Regions from separate parts of the Chryseobacterium sp. WG14 genome, predicted to be linked through region 2. Evidence: riboswitches for the same ligand, from Rfam matches in the RefSeq annotation. Region 2 holds a riboswitch; the other holds the start of a gene.
What was found. Region 2 has a riboswitch for cobalamin ahead of MP478_RS05815 (acyl-CoA thioesterase). Riboswitches for the same ligand answer to the same signal wherever they lie in the genome.
Positions count from the first base shown of each region.

Region 1: linked by a shared signal. The riboswitch ahead of MP478_RS04815 (T9SS type A sorting domain-containing protein) and the one ahead of MP478_RS05815 (acyl-CoA thioesterase) in region 2 are both predicted to bind cobalamin.

Region 1 is NZ_JALCZD010000002.1:347,278-350,485, reverse strand. It holds gene clpP (ATP-dependent Clp endopeptidase proteolytic subunit ClpP) at 1-9, shown strand, start outside; gene MP478_RS04815 (T9SS type A sorting domain-containing protein) at 97-1,206, opposite strand; cobalamin riboswitch at 1,272-1,463, opposite strand; gene MP478_RS04810 (esterase-like activity of phytase family protein) at 1,721-2,983, shown strand; gene MP478_RS04805 (aspartyl protease family protein) at 3,111-3,208, opposite strand, start outside.
Region 2 is NZ_JALCZD010000002.1:567,372-570,579, forward strand. It holds gene MP478_RS05805 (ATP-binding cassette domain-containing protein) at 1-611, shown strand, start outside; gene MP478_RS05810 (hypothetical protein) at 644-1,441, shown strand; cobalamin riboswitch at 1,475-1,656, shown strand; gene MP478_RS05815 (acyl-CoA thioesterase) at 1,771-2,154, shown strand; gene MP478_RS05820 (HD family hydrolase) at 2,214-2,804, opposite strand; gene MP478_RS05825 (hypothetical protein) at 2,813-3,208, opposite strand, start outside.

The sequences.
Region 1 (3,208 bases), 220 kb from region 2:
AAAAAATAATCGATACTGGAAATCGGAAAAAACGCACCAATACGGTGCGTTTTTTTGTTTTATCATTGTATGAAAAAGCATTTCACATAGGATGTTCTACTTCTTGATGATTTTATGGATGGTTGAAGTATCTGCTGTCTTTATCTCAACAAAATAAACACCTGAATTCAAAGAATGAATACCAATTTTTGTGGCTTGGGAAGTGATTACTTTTTGGCCTAAAGAAGAGTAGATATTTATTTCTTTATATTTTTCAATGGATTCGATCTGGATAAAATCATTTGCAGGATTAGGATGAATACTGAATTTTTTCTTTGTGACAGAAGAAACTCCCAGCATAGAATCGGCTGCTTCCGTAGGGATAAATGGTCTTCTCTGTCCGAAACTTATACCCATCCAGTCATTGTTGGCTAACTGAATCTGGGAAAGGTCATACTTCTTTTGCCAGCTTGAGAGATCTTTTCCTTTATATAATTTCCAGCTGTCTGCCACTGTGGCGTTTCCTGTAAAACTATTCAATGAAAGAGCAGAAATCTGGCTGTTTGATGAGGTGAAATTAAAATAAGAGGCTTGAGACCGGATCAGCTGTAAGGCCTGCTCGGCTGTGATGCTTCCGTTATATTTAATTCCAAACACAAAAGAATCTGCATTTCCGTTTGACTGATTGGTTCCAAAATCAACCACTACCAGGCTTTTATTACTTCCTGTTCCTATCCAGTTGGTAATCTGAGAGGGAACATACCATTGTGAGCTGTATGCCGCAACAGGTGTAGAAGGCGGAGTGTCAGCATCATCAATTCCATAAGTAATTCCGTACCATTTTCCATCATTCAGAGGTGTATAACCCGGGCCGTTGTTCCATGTCATATTTCCTGCGCTGGCTCCGGACCATGGGATCCAGCTGTCATCAATATCCGGCGTATGATGATTATAATGAAAGCTTTGAAGAAAACCTGAAGGAATATCAATCTCCATTTGAGGTTCTGCAGCTACAATAGCGTTGATCATGTCTTCCATCAGTAAACCATCCGCATCAAAACGGTACCCCCATGCATAAGAAGCAGGAGAATTATTATCGTTAAAATCTGCAATGAAATAGGCTTTCTTTGAACCTGTTCCTACCCAAAACTTAATGTCGTTCTCTGTAAATTGGGCAGACAAAAACTGCATAAAAAGCAGTAAGAAAAAAAAATAGATTTTTCTCATGATATAATTAAATTAAAGTTTTATTCCCGAAACTTACTTAAGAAAAGTGACAATAATCACGATCCTGAAGTGACAATGGATAAGGCAGGTCTCCTGGCTTGCATCCTATAGCACACCTTCCCGGATCAGTATCCAGTGGTTGTATTTTGCTATAAGTAAAACAGCTTACAGTTGCGGGTACAGCTCAAGAATTAAATTTTATTCTCACTTGATTCCCTATTAATGAACAGTGTTCAACCTTAAAACGCCGCAAATATATCATATAAATTTTTGGGTCCTGTTTTGTGAATTATCTTTTAGTTTTTATATTTTCCCTGAAGCTGAATGGTTTTTAATGCTATGTTTTTTTGAATTGATAATTAAATTGAAGATGTTGTTAGGTTTTCGGATTTAACCAAAAGTTTTACTGTTTATATTAAATTCATTTTCATGGCTCCATTGTTAAAATACAATTATCATTATATTCAAGATCAGTTTACAATCAATTTATATTTTCGCAGCCATAAAAGAGAATATGAAAAGACTGCTACTATCCGCATTTGTGTTAACGGCGCTGGCATCCTGTAAAGATGATGACACCACCAGTAATCAGGAGATTAATTATTCTAAGCTTCCGCAGGAATTTGCTTTTTCAAAATTGGCAACTATCAATGGAGTAGATGTGATCAACGGAGGATTTGGATCCGGAGCAGCGGCCCATCCTACAAGAAAAGGAGAATTTTATGTCATTACAGACCGTGGTCCGAATACAGATTACTTAAGCGGTAAAAAATTTCTTGTCCCTAATTTTACCCCAACGATTATGCATTTTAAAATCAATGCAGAAGGTAATATCGAGGTCATTCAATATATTAAACTTAAAAACCCTTCAGGCCAGCCTATCACAGGACTTCCAAATCCTATAGGAATGGGAAGTACCGGTGAAGTAGCCTATGATGCTTCAGGAAATATGTTAGGAACAGATACATATGGTCTGGACAGTGAAAGTATTGTGGCAGCTCCGGATGGAACATTCTGGGTTTCTGATGAATATGGTCCGCATATCGTTCATTATAATGCAGAAGGGGTAGAAATGGAAAGGATAAGCCCAATTGGAGTGAATACAGGAACAAGAAAACTTCCTGCAGTTTTAGCCAAAAGAAGGGCCAACAGAGGTATGGAAGGACTTTGTATCACTCCGGATGGAAGAACACTGGTAGGAACAATACAGTCTACGATGCTGGTTCCCACTAAAGCATTGGCAACCAATACTACATTAACAAGAATCGTAACATTCGATATTATTACAGGACAGACGAAACAGTATGTATACAAACAGGATGGCGGAGCTTCTGATTCGGTTTGTGATATTACAGCATTAAGTAATAATGAATTCCTGGTGATTGAAAGAGACGGAAATTTCGGAACACAGGGAGGAATAAAAAAAGTATACAGAATCAATATATCCGGAGCTACAGACGTTAATGGAACGGATCTGACGGCTGTAGACGGAATGAAAATTAATAATAAAGCATTGGAACAGAGTACCTGGGATGAGATTGCAAATGCCGGAATAAAACCTGTTTCTAAAAAACTGGCGGTGGATCTCGTAGCAAAACTGGGCTATGAGCATGATAAGTTTGAAGGAATTGTTTATTTGGGAAATAATAAACTGGCCGTTTTTAATGATGATGATTTTGGAGTGGTAGATGATGGAAACGGAAATCCTAAAGCCAAAATTCTTCCTAAAACAGGAAAATTAGACAAAGGAACGATGTATGTAGTCGATATTCAATAATTAGATTTTTTTTAAAGAAAACGGCGGAATCGAAGATTCCGCCGTTTTCATGATCTCTGTATGAAGAATTCATCAATATGAAAATTACTGGCTTTTTAAGTGAAAAAGATATTATCTTTCTGTTATATTACTTTACCCAAACTTTACTGTTTTTAAAGTCAATCGTGAAAATATATTTACAAAGGGTTTCAAAATTGAGTACACCATCATAAATAATATCTCTTG
Region 2 (3,208 bases):
TCCTACAGGATATTTATCTTGGATGTGAGAAGGGCCAGATTATAGGACTTTTGGGGAGAAACGGATCTGGAAAATCAACGTTATTAAAAATCATCTTTGGAGTGATCAGCAGCGACTCCCAGTTTATACGATGTCAAGGTAAAGTTTTAAAAAAACTGTCAGACAGGAAAAGTATAATCTCTTATCTTCCTCAACATTCATTTTTACCTAAAAATAACAAGATTAAACATTTGATTCCTCTTTTCTGTGACAAGAAAGATACCGATCATCTTCTTACTTCAGAATTGATCAGTCCCTTTCTCAATGAAAAACCTAAAAATCTTTCAGGAGGAGAACTGAGGCTTATTGAAGCTTTATTGATTATCCATTCTAAAGCAGACTTTGTACTGCTGGATGAACCGTTTCACAATCTTTCTCCAAAAGCTATTGATAAGCTTAAAATGATTCTCCAGATCCAATCTGAGAATAAAGGTTTCATTATTTCAGATCATCATTATGTGGATGTATTAGATATTTCAGATAATGTATATCTTCTTTCAGACTCTCATTTAAAGAAAATACAAGATTTAAAAGAACTGCAACAGTATAATTATCTTCCGAAAAGCATTTAATTTATATATTTGGGGATCAAAAATTTATTATAATGATTTCAGTAGGCAAAGCATTCTATCTATCTGCATTTAGTATTTTCTCTTTAGCATTGGTTAAAGGCCAGAATAAGGTTCCTTTTGGAGTGGTAAAAGCTGAAGAAGGATATGCCAATGTACGCGTACATAAGGATAATTACAGGAAGATTGTAGATAAGATCCGTATGCGTAAAGGGGATGTTTTTGTTTATGTAAAGCCGGCGCCGGGAGAAACGGAATGGATCTGGATCAAATATCCTGAAAAACAGGACGAGGAAAAGCCTTTTGTAAGGTATGAAACTCTTGATAAGGAAGGAATGGTAAATAAAGATCGTATTGCTTATATTGACCAGCTTCCCCAGTATACACCTTCCAAATCCAAGAATGGAAAGTCGCTTATTTTCACCGATAATTCTGACCCTAAAATCCCCACAGCCCAAAGGAGTAAAGTAGTTATTGATATTTACCCATCCAATGCCGGATACCGTAAAAAGGAGAAAGATGCTGATGGAAAACTCCTTACTATCGATAAAGTAAAGCCATGGGGAATAGGCAATGATCTCCCTGAAGGCATGACCGAAATTAAATCAATCAGGGTTCAGCAGCCTGGAAGAGGTTCTGTTTTTGTAAGGGAAGCTATCAAAAACATGTTTCAGCCCACCATGGATTTCAATAATGTGGCGGTAACCTCTTTAGATAACGACAATATCTTTCTTTATATGATCAATGGTTCAGGAGAATACAGATATACAAGTCTTTGGACCATTAAAAAAGGAAGAGTGATCAGTCAGATTATTTACCATAATCCGGAATAAATTCATTATTTTTGCCCCGAAAAAGTTTAACGCTTATTCATCATGGAAATAGGTTCTGCCTAACAGCAGATTAAAAAGGGAATCGTGTGAAAATCACGAACTGTCGCGCAACTGTAAGTAACTGAAGTCTTTTATTAAGATCCACTGTGCGGGGCATGGGAAGGGGATAAAAGATGTTACAAGTCAGGAGACCTGCCTTTTTCTTAAACAAAAAACTTTCGCGATATGAAGTTTATTGATCTGATGGATTTTTTCAGGGATTTCTTGGATTCCTGTTATTATTCTGTTGTTTTAATAGTATTTCATTTCGCTTTAATTAATAATGAAATATGACTACAGAAGAAAGAATTGAAGCATCTGAAACCAGAATATTTAAAGCGGTTTTCCCTAATACAACGAATCATTATGATACACTTTTTGGAGGTACGGCTATGCAGCTGATGGATGAAGTAGCCTTCATTACTGCTACCCGATTTGCAAGAAAAAGAGTGGTAACCGTAAGCAGTGATAAAATTGATTTTAAAAAACCTATCCCTGCCGGAACTATCGTTGAGCTGATCGGAAAGGTTGCCTACGTTGGAAAAACCAGTATGAAGGTCAATGTAGAGATCTACACGGAACAGATGTATTCTTACGAAAGAGAAAAAGCAATCATTGGCGACTTTACTTTTGTAGCCATTGATGAATTCAAAAAGCCAATCCAAATCCTATAATTATAAAGTTTCGGGCGGCCTTTGGCCGCCCGAAACTATTTATAGTAAGAACTAAGCTTTTATTTGATCACTTTTCCGGTTTCCAGACTTCTGGTCAGCAATAATTCAAAAGCCTCTCCCATCTCATCAGAAGCTCTGCAGATGGCATTTTCAAGCATGCTTCTAATTTGTTTTTCCGTAACTCCGGCTTCTGTCCAGCTTTTTCCTGAGGTATGTGAATTGAGGATAAAAGGAATAATTCTGTCAATAGCACACGCAAAAATAGCATCTGGCGTTATTTCTTCTTCAAATTCCAGCCATAAATTGAAAAACTCCGAACGTAACGGCTCGTCTAAAATTCCAAAGATCTTTTGAGCAGAAACTTTTTCCCTTTCAAACTTGCCAACCATCGCTTTTTCATCAAAAAGAAAAGTATCGCCAGCCTCAATTTCAACCAAGTCGTGAATGGAAAGCATTCTGATAACTCTCAGGAGGTCAATATCAGCACGGTTTTTTGCATAAGGATATAAAATCTGTGCAAGAATAACAATCTGCCACGAGTGTTCTGCAGTATTTTCCCTTCTTGAATCATCTGCATTATAATTTCTTCTTTGTACGTTTTTCAAAGCATCTACTGCCAGGATAAAATCGATTTCTTTCTGAATTTTCATTGTATTATTTATCTATTATATTGCCCTGCCGGATATACCTTGGTTCTGGTAACCCATTTGTTATTTATTTTTTCCCTGGTAATCACTTTTACACGGTCTTCATTGGTCATATCTTCTTCCCTTTCCAATACCTTTTCTAATCCTTTGTTAGGAATTACTTGATATTCTGTAGTAAAAATCATGCAACATCCGGATTTTCCTGTGGCAACAAGGCGCTTACGCTTGGCATCTACACCGAATAATCCAAAATAATTGGAGCCAATTTCCGTAAGCTCCTCACTTTTCACAAATGCCATTCTGGTACTATTAAATACATAGACATCATAGGATGCACTACTGTAATTTCCTTTATTTCCGTTTCTAATAGCTATATCTTCCGTTCCGTCAAAGTTAAAATCATCAAT